DNA from 2 places in the Streptomyces sp. NPDC058683 genome. Region 1 is predicted to be linked to the other one. Evidence: riboswitches for the same ligand, from Rfam matches in the RefSeq annotation. Region 1 holds a riboswitch; the other holds the start of a gene.
What was found. Region 1 has a riboswitch for cyclic di-AMP ahead of ACFWXC_RS10810 (M23 family metallopeptidase). Riboswitches for the same ligand answer to the same signal wherever they lie in the genome.
Positions count from the first base shown of each region.

Region 2: another riboswitch for cyclic di-AMP. It lies ahead of ACFWXC_RS41570 (M23 family metallopeptidase); the one in region 1 lies ahead of ACFWXC_RS10810 (M23 family metallopeptidase).

Region 1 covers NZ_JBHXSK010000008.1:97,236-101,897, forward strand. Annotated here, with positions in the region: gene ACFWXC_RS10795 (GNAT family N-acetyltransferase) at 1-254, opposite strand, end outside; gene ACFWXC_RS10800 (HPr family phosphocarrier protein) at 431-712, shown strand; gene ACFWXC_RS10805 (GntR family transcriptional regulator) at 1,007-1,702, opposite strand; gene ACFWXC_RS10810 (M23 family metallopeptidase) at 1,989-2,744, opposite strand; cyclic di-AMP (ydaO/yuaA leader) riboswitch at 2,757-2,920, opposite strand; gene ACFWXC_RS10815 (M16 family metallopeptidase) at 3,111-4,499, opposite strand; gene ACFWXC_RS10820 (M16 family metallopeptidase) at 4,496-4,662, opposite strand, start outside.
Region 2 covers NZ_JBHXSK010000052.1:61,469-66,130, forward strand. Annotated here, with positions in the region: gene ACFWXC_RS41555 (dihydrofolate reductase family protein) at 1-478, shown strand, start outside; tRNA gene ACFWXC_RS41560 (tRNA-Met) at 535-608, shown strand; gene ACFWXC_RS41565 (PP2C family protein-serine/threonine phosphatase) at 815-1,909, shown strand; cyclic di-AMP (ydaO/yuaA leader) riboswitch at 2,178-2,338, shown strand; gene ACFWXC_RS41570 (M23 family metallopeptidase) at 2,346-3,389, shown strand; gene ACFWXC_RS41575 (aldo/keto reductase) at 3,544-4,515, shown strand; gene ACFWXC_RS41580 (PrsW family intramembrane metalloprotease) at 4,531-4,662, opposite strand, start outside.

The DNA.
Region 1 (4,662 bases):
GCGAGTCCCACCCTGTCCACAAAGTCGTGGTGCGTGAAGCGGTGGACGTCCTTGGCGGAGAGCTTGGGGTACGGCGCGAAGAAGCGGTAGTACTTCGACTCGGCCGAGACCTGCTCGTAGAAGCTGACCAGGCGGTCGGCGTCGTCGACGGTGATGGGCCGGACGCGCGCGGTACCACCGTCGCGCAGCACCACGTCCGCCTCCCAGTGGGCGGGGTACTCGTGCCGGTCCTGCCGGTCCGCCGGGGTCTGCATGGGCCCCAGAGTACGGCTCGCGTCCGACAGTGGCGCGAGGCAGTCTGTGGAGGACGGAAGTCGGGCCGAGGCCGCGGTCCGACGACACACCCGGAAGGGCTCACGTCCGCTCCGGGCATGCTTCACCGTATGGGAAACTGGTCTAGACAACCCTGAACACCGAAGGGCAGCATCACATGGCTGAGCGCCGCGTCAACGTCGGCTGGGCCGAGGGTCTCCACGCCCGCCCCGCTTCCATCTTCGTCCGAGCCGCCACGGCCACAGGCGTCCCGGTGACGATCGCCAAGGCCGGGGGCAACCCCGTCAACGCGGCCTCCATGCTGGCTGTCCTTGGCCTGGGCGCCAAGGGCGGCGAGGAGATCGTCCTCGCCTCCGACGCCGAGGGCGCGGACGCCGCCCTCGACCGCCTGGCCAAGCTGGTCGCCGAGGGTCTCGAGGAGCTCCCCGAGACCGTCTGAGCGCCACAGCGCCCGCACGACCGAGGCCGCGCCGCCCCTCCGAGGGCGGCGCGGCCTCCGCCGTTCCCGCCGTCGTTCCTTCCGCCGTGACCTCTTTCGGGCCGGTCTTCTTGAAGGGCCACCCTTTATACCGGGCCGGACTTTGCGGCGGGCATAGTTAATTCCCCATCGGGCACGCCGATGACGCGCCATCGGAAATTCCGGGCGCGCGCGAAATATGGGCGACGAAGACCGACAGAGGGCGACGGAAATACCGCTCCACCGAATAACACCTCTTTGTATACGGCGCCTGTGTTAATGCCGCAGGCCCGACATGTTTACGGGATGTTGCGAAGTCCTCACACCGTTCGCCCGGTCCGTGCCACCGGAAAAGCGCAACCGGTGGGAGACCGCGGACCGCTCGGTGTGCAGCGCGGTGATCGCCCGCGCGCGTTCGCTGTCGCCGCGCGTCACCGCGTCCACGATGGCGCCGTGCTCGGCCCAGGACTCCACGGGGTTGGCGGGCGCGTCGACGGCGTACATCCAGGCGATCTTGTGCCGCAGCTGGGTGAGCGTCGAGGTCAGGGCGTGGCTGCCGGTGGCCTGGGCGAGCGTCTCGTGGAACCAGCCGCCCAGGGAGCGCAGGTCCTCGCTGCCGCCCCTGCGGGCCCGTTCCTGGCCCAGCCTGACGAGTCCGCGCAGCACCTTAAGGTGGGCCTCGGTACGGCGCTGGGCGGCCCGGGAGGCGCCGAGCGGCTCCAGGAGCAGGCGCATCTCCAGCAGGTCGGCGGCCTCCTGCTCGGTCGGTTCCGCGACGCACGCGCCCGCGTGCCGGCGCGTCACCACGAAGCCCTCGGCCTCCAGGGTGCGCAGGGCCTCGCGGACGGGGACGCGCGAGACGCCGTAGCGACGGGCCAGGAGTTCCTCGGTGAGCCGGCTGCCGCGCTCGTAGACACCCGCGACGATGTCGTCCCGGATCGCCGTGCATACCGAGTGCGCCGGAATACGCATGTCCGACCTCCGCCTTAATCCCCGTGAAACGCCGCCGAGTGACGTCCGTTCCGTGACTCTATTGCAATGAGCGGGAATTTCCGACGGCGGCCCTGAATCCATGCATATTTTTTGGACACCGGGGTCACGAAAACGACGAAAGCCCCGGCTCGGGGAGCCGGGGCTTCGGGGCTGTCTGCCCTGTGGCGTCACATGTTCATCGCCGTGGTCGCGTGGGTGGAGATATGCGCTGCGCGCGCGGGGCGTGCGCGCGGTACCGCGCGCCGGGCGTGCGCGCCGTGGTCGGTCAGACGTTCACGCCGTGCTTGCGGAGGTAGGCGACCGGGTCGACGTCCGAGCCGTACTCCGGGGTCGTACGGGCCTCGAAGTGGAGGTGGGGGCCGGTCACGTTGCCGGTCGCGCCGGAGAGGCCGATCTGCTGGCCCGGGGTGACCTTCTGGCCCACCGAGACACCGATCGACGACAGGTGGCCGTACTGGGTGTACATGCCGTCGGCCATCTTGATGACGATCTGGTTGCCGTAGGACCCGCCCCAGCCGGTGGAGACGACCGTGCCGGTGCCGACCGCGTGCACCACCGTGCCGGTGGCGGCGTGGAAGTCGATGCCGGTGTGGGCGCCGGAGGACCACAGGGAGCCGCCGGTCTTGTAGCCGGTGGAGACGTACGAGTCGGAGATCGGGACGACGAAGGCGTTGAGGCGCTTGCGCTCGGCCTCCCGCGCGACGCGTGCCGCGGCCTCGTGCTCCTTCTTGGCCTTCGCCGCGGCCTTCTTGCGCGCGGCCTCCTCGGCCGCCTTGCGCTCGGCGGCGGCCGTCTGCGCGGTGGCCTGGGCGTCGATCTGGTCGGCGACCGAGTCGCTGACGGTGATGACCGGGGTGAGGCCGGTCTGCTCGACGGAGTTCTCGGCGGCGAGCGCCGGGGCGGCCGAGACGGTGCCGATGACACCCGTGGTGGTGAGGGCCGCGATGCCGGCGGCCTGCGCGCTGGTGCGCTTCACCCGGCCGGGACGACGGTGCTTCCCGGAGGCGCACATGAACGCCATGTAGAGGCTGTTCCTTTCCTTCCCTCTCGCCTACCGGGTTAGCTGACGGGTTCGGAGCAGGAAGGTCTCCTACGGGCCCCCTCGCGGCTCGCGCGGGCGCCCGATTCACCCCAGGGACTGCGTGGGTCCCCGGCTCCCCTGGCTCGCGCCGTACGGGGACTCGGCGATGACTGTCCGGTGCCGCGGGTGCGGCGCAATGCCTGGCGGACAGCCCGGAAGAACCTACGAGGACGTTCTCCTAATCCTCAAACGGAACGCGGATTTTGTCGCGCATCCCACAGGGCAGACAGGCAACCTCCGCCCCAATTCGGACATTTCAGAGCCCTGGTGACCGGAGGGTCACCAGGGCTCTGCGCGCGCGTGCCGCTACTCCGCGGCGACGACCGTCACTTCGCCGATGGCGAGGGCCTCGACGGGCTCCTTGATCTGCGCCGCGTCGCCGACGAGGACGGTGACCAGGTGGTCGACCGGGAAGGCGTTCACGACCGCCGCGGTGGCCTCCACGGTGCCTGTGGCGGCCAGTTGCCGGTAGAGCGTGGCCTGGAAGTCGTCGGGCAGATGCTGCTCGACCTGGTCGGCCAGGGTGCCGGCGACGGCGGCCGCCGTCTCGTACTTGAGCGGCGCCACGCCGACGAGGTTCTGCACGGCGACGTCGCGCTCGGCGTCCGTGAGGCCCCCGGAGGCGAGGGTGCGCAGCACCGTCCACAGGTCCTGGAGCGCCGGGCCGGTGTTCGGGGTGTCCACGGAGCCGCTGATGGCGAGCATCGCGGCGCCGCTGCCGTCGGGGGCGGACCGCAGGACCTGCCCGAAGGCGCGGACGCCGTAGGTGTAGCCCTTCTCCTCGCGCAGGACGCGGTCCAGGCGCGAGGTGAGGGTGCCGCCCAGGCAGTAGGTGCCGAGCACCTGGGCGGGCCAGACGCGGTCGTGCCGGTCGGCGCCGACGCGGCCGATGAGCAGCTGCGTCTGGACGGCTCCGGGGCGGTCCACGATGACGACGCGGCCGGTGTCGTCGGCGGAGACCGGGGGCACCGGCCGGGGCTGGGCGGTGGAACCGCGCCAGGCGCCCAGGGTCTCGCCGAGCAGCTCGTCCAGGTCGATGCCGGTCAGGTCGCCGACGACGACCGCGGTGGCGGTGGCGGGCCGCACATGCCGGTCGTAGAACGCGCGTACGGCGGCCGCGTCGATCTTCTCTACGGTGTCCTCGGTGCCCTGGCGCGGACGGGACATCCGCGCGGCCGACGGGAAGAGCTCCTTGTAGAGCTGCTTGGCGGCCCGGCGGCTGGGGTTGGCCAGCTCGTGCGGGATCTCGTCGAGGCGGTTGCGGACCAGCCGCTCGACCTCGCTGTCGGCGAAGGCGGGTGCCCTGAGCGCGTCGGAGAGCAGCCCGAGCCCCTTGCCCAGGCGGGAGGCCGGGACTTCCAGGCTGAGCCGGACGCCGGGATGGTCGGCGTGTGCGTCGAGGGTGGCGCCGGCCCGCTCCAGCTCGGCGGCGTACTCCTCGGCGGAGTGCTTGTCGGTGCCCTCGGAGAAGGCGCGCGCCATGATCGTGGCTACGCCGTCCAGGCCGGCCGGCTCGGCGTCCAGGGGCGCGTCGAGGAGCACCTCGACGGCGACGACCTGCTGGCCGGGGCGGTGGCAGCGCAGCACGGTCAGGCCGTTGTCCAGGGTGCCGCGCTCGGGCGCCGGGAAGGCCCAGGGCCGGGCCTCGCCCGCGTGGGGCTGAGGGTGGAATTCCATGGTGGCGAGCTCGGTCACTTGGCCGTCTCCTCGTCGTCGTGCTCGGCGGTGGCGGCCTCGACCGTGGCCTCGGCCTCGGGGTCCTCGGGTACGTCGGCGTCCGCGACCGTCTCCGGGGACTTGGGCTCGTAGACGAGTACCGCGCGGTTGTCCGGCCGCAGCCGGGCCTTGGCGACCTCCT
Region 2 (4,662 bases), on a different contig from region 1:
CACCGCGCCCGGCGCGGGTGCGGTGGCGTCCGCCGCGGACCGGCACTGGCTGCGCCTCGCCTGCGGGCTGGCGGCCGACTGCCCGCCCTCCCGGACCGCGTTCAGCGTCGGCGCGGTGGTGGTCGCGGCCGACGGCACGGAACTGGCCCGCGGCCACTCCCGGGAGGCCGGCGACTCCGTCGTCCACGCGGAGGAGGCGGCCCTGGCCAAGATCCCCCCGGCCGATCCCCGGCTGGCCACGGCCACCGTCTACACCAGCCTCGAACCCTGCACCCACCGCGCGTCCCGGCCGCGCCCCTGCGCCGAGCTGATCCTCCGGGCCGGGGTACGGCGGGTGGTGACGGCGTGGCGCGAGCCGGACACCTTCGTGGCGGCGGCCGACGGGACGGGGATGCTGCGGGAGGCGGGGGTGGCGGTGCTGGTGCTGGGCGAGTACGAGGACCTGGCGAAGACCCCGAACGCGCACCTGCTCGGCTGACCTCTCTTAACCCGTGTGACTCTCCCCCTTCCGATGGCGTATGCTGGTGTCACCGACGCGGGGTGGAGCAGCTCGGTAGCTCGCTGGGCTCATAACCCAGAGGTCGCAGGTTCAAATCCTGTCCCCGCTACTGAAGAATCAGGGCCGGAATCCAAGAACGAGGATTCCGGCCCTGAGTCATTTACCGTCACCTACCGGGTCATATCCCGGCACGTGTCCCTCATCACATCCGTCCGCACTCATCCGCCCGGCCCACACCGCTCGCCCCCGCACACTTGCAGCCGCAAACCTGGACGGACACGCATTGGACACCTGGGACATATGGGGAGTCGTACCGTGGCCCCTGGAGAGGCGCAGGAGGACGGGTCCGCAGCCGTCCGCACCCTGGCCCGCTTCCTGCCGGCCCTGCTGATCGTCGCCGGCGTCTGCTACGACATCCTCACCCCACAGGCCTTCACGGCGGTCCCGTTCTTCACGGCCGCCCCGCTGATCGCCGCGCCCCTCTCCTCGCTGCGCACCACCGTCCTGACCGGCCTCACGTCCTTCCTCGCCGCCTACGCCGTGCACGCCCGCTTCGGCTTCGGCCCGAACGTCGACACGGTCACCGAGGTCCTCACCGTGGTCACCGTCGCCGCCCTCGCCGTCGGCATCAACCGGGTCGTGCGCCTCGGCGACCAGCGCCTCGCCTCCGCCCGCGAGATCGCCGAGGCCGCCCAGCGGGCGGTCCTGCCCGAGCCCGCCGAGCGGATCGGCGGCTTCGAGATCGCGGCCCGCTACGAGGCGGCCCAGGAGGGCACCTTCATCGGCGGCGACCTGTACGCCGTCCAGGACACCCCGTACGGCGTACGGCTGATCGTCGGCGACGTCCGCGGCAAGGGCATGGGCGCGGTCGCCGCCGTCGCCGTGCTCATCGGCGCGTTCCGGGAGGCCGCCGAGCAGGAGGCCACGCTGGAGGCGGTGGCGGGGCGGCTGGAGCGGGCGCTGGCCCGCGAGGGCGTCCGGCGCGGCGGCCTCGAGGCGGTCGAGGGGTTCACCACCGCCGTACTCGTCGAACTCCCGCACGGCGACGGCGCGATCCGGGTCGTCAACCGCGGCCATCCGCCGCCCCTGCTGGTGTACGGCGACGGCGAGGTGCGCCCGGTACGGGTGCCCGAGGCCGCGCTGCCGCTCGGGATGGGCGAGTTGGGGGCCTGGCCGGACCGGGCCGCCGAGTACGCGTTCCCGAGCGGGGCCACGCTGCTGCTGTACACCGACGGCCTCTCCGAGGCGCGGGACGCGCACGGCCGGTTCTACGACCCCGAGCGGCGGCTGACCGGCCGTGTCGTCACCGCCCCCGGCGCGCTGCTGGCCCGGCTCGCGGCCGAGGTGCGCCGGCACACCGGCGGCGGCATGACGGACGACATGGCGCTGCTGGCCGTACGGCGGCCCTGAGCGCGATCACGCGGCCGTTCTGGGGATTGTCACCCTCGGTGCACGGACGACCGCCCTCCGCGTAACGGCTGAGTCACCATCAAAACGCCTGTGACTCCTGAGCTGGACAGAACGCAGGGTCAAGTCGACCGTTTTTGACCGTTCATGGCAGGTAAGTCCATGCTTTGAAAGCTTAATGATCAAGGAGAACAGCTTGGAATCTGACAGCCGGGTCTATTAACGTTCGATAACGCAGCGCGGTCGTCCCAGCCGTCACCCGCGACGGCTCCGCGCGCACGCGCCGAATCCCGCAAGGGAACCGGGGAACCACCACCTTGGGGTGAATCGCACGGCTGCCGCCGGGTACGAAACGGCCGGTATACGCGCGTAGGAGACCTTCCCGCTCCGAACCCGTCAGCTAACCCGGTAGGCAGCGGAAGGAAAGGAGTGCGCCCGCGTGGCGTCCAACCCGCCTGCTCCGACAGCTCCGTTCGTGCCCAGCCAGCGTCAACCCGAGACCTTCGGCTACGGCGGCTACCGCACCGACGAGGGCCCCTGGGAGGAGTGGAACCCCACCGAGGAGTCCCTCGCCCCGGTACGCGGCCGGCACCGGGTCGCCAAGCAGCGCGGCGGCGGGCTCGCCCGCAGCTCCACGGTCCTCGGCGTAGGCGTCATCGCCGCCGTCGGCGCGGGCGGCATGGCCAGCGCCAACACCGGCAAGCCGCCGGTCTCCATCTCGCTGCCCGACCTGCCGTCGTCCGTCGACTCCCTGCTCGGCGAGGACGGCGGCCACCAGGTCACCCAGACCGCGCTCAGCAGCGTCACCACGACGCCCGCCACCGACGCGGACTCCTCCGACTCCTCGGCCGACGCCGGTGAGGCGCTGCGCAGCCGGATCATCGCCCAGGCCGAGCAGCAGCAGACCCAGCTCGACGTCAAGGCCACCGCCAAGGCCGTGGCCGCCGCCGACAAGGCGGTCTCCGACGCGGAGGCCAAGGCGGAGAAGGCGGCGGCCGCCAAGGCCGCCGACGCCAAGGAGCAGGCACAGGCCGCCGAGAAGGCACAGGCCGAGCAGCAGCGGCTCGCCGCGCTGGCCAAGCAGTACACGCTGCCGGTCGTCTCCTACACGATCACCGGCACCTTCGGGCAGGCCGGCTCGATGTGGGCCTCCGGCTACCACACCGGCCTCGACTTCGCCGCTCCCACCGGCACGCTGATCAAGGCCGTGCACAGCGGCACCGTCACGGAGGCCGGCTGGGCCGGCTCGTACGGCTACCGCACCATCCTCACCCTCGACGACGGCACCGAGCTGTGGTTCTGTCACCAGTCCTCGATCGGCGTCAAGGTCGGCCAGAAGGTCGCCACCGGTGACGTCATCGGCCGCGTCGGCGCCACCGGCAACGTCACCGGCCCGCACCTCCACCTGGAGGTCCACCCCGGCGGTCAGGCCACCGGCATCGACCCGATGACCTGGCTGCGCGGCAAGGGCCTCAACCCCTGACGGACCCCACTGATCCCCGGCGGCCCTGACGACAACCCCCCGACGTCAGGGCTGCCGGTTCGGTGTACCCGCGGTACCCCGGTGCATTCCGCTTTTACGAGAACTTCGCGTTGCGTCGGCATGGGCGCACCGGCAGCCGGTGTTGAACTGAGGCATGACCCCTTCTTCCGGTTCTTCCGCTTCCCGTTCCCTCCGTAAGCTCGGCGCCTCCGACCTGGAGGTCTTTCCGCTCTGCCTGGGCGGCAACGTCTTCGGCTGGACCGCCGACGAGGCCGCCTCCTTCGCCGTCCTCGACGCGTACACGGCCGCCGGCGGCAACTTCGTGGACACCGCCGACTCGTACACGGCCTGGATCGAGGGCCACAAGGGCGGCGAGTCCGAGACCGTCATCGGCAAGTGGGTCAAGGCGCGCGGCAACCGCGACGACGTCGTGATCGCGACGAAGGTCAGCCAGCACCCCGACTACCCGGGCCTGTCGGGCGCCAACATCAAGGCCGCCGCCGACGCGTCCCTGCGCCGCCTGGACACCGACTACATCGACCTGTATTACACCCACTTCGACAAGCCCGAGATCCCGGTCGAGGAGATCATCGGCGCCCTGGACGAACTGGTGCGGGCGGGCAAGGTCCGGCACATCGCCGCGTCCAACATCACCGCCGAGCGGCTCCAGGAGTCCCTGGACCTCTCCGACCGCGAGGGCCTCGCCCGGTACGTCGCCCTCCAGCCCCACTACAACCTGGTCTCCCGCGACACCTACGAGGGCCCCCTCCAGGACCTGGCCTCCCGCACCGGCCTCGCGGCGGTCCCGTACTTCGCCCTGGCCGCCGGCTTCCTCACCGGCAAGTACCGCCCGGGCACGACGGTCGACAGCGCCCGCGCGGGCCGCGCGGCCCAGTACCTGGAGACCGAGCGGGGTCAGAAGGTGCTGACCGCCCTGGACGAGATCGCCGAGGCCCACTCCGCCCCGGTCCCCACGGTCGCCCTGGCCTGGCTGGCGGCCCAGCCCACCGTCACGGCCCCCATCGCCTCGGCCCGCGCCCTGGAACAGCTCCCGGCCCTGCTGGGCGTGGCGGACCTGGAGCTGACGGACCAGGAGCTGACCCGGCTCACGGCGGCCTCCGCCTGACGCCCGCTTTTCCCGCTAACCCCGGTACGGGTTGTAGGACGGATACGGCACCGCCGCCCCGTACCACCCCGGTGCCCCGTAGGCCGGTGGCGCGTAGCCCGGCCAGCCGTTCGGGGCGGCGGTGCGGGCCGCGTAGTCGAGGGCGGG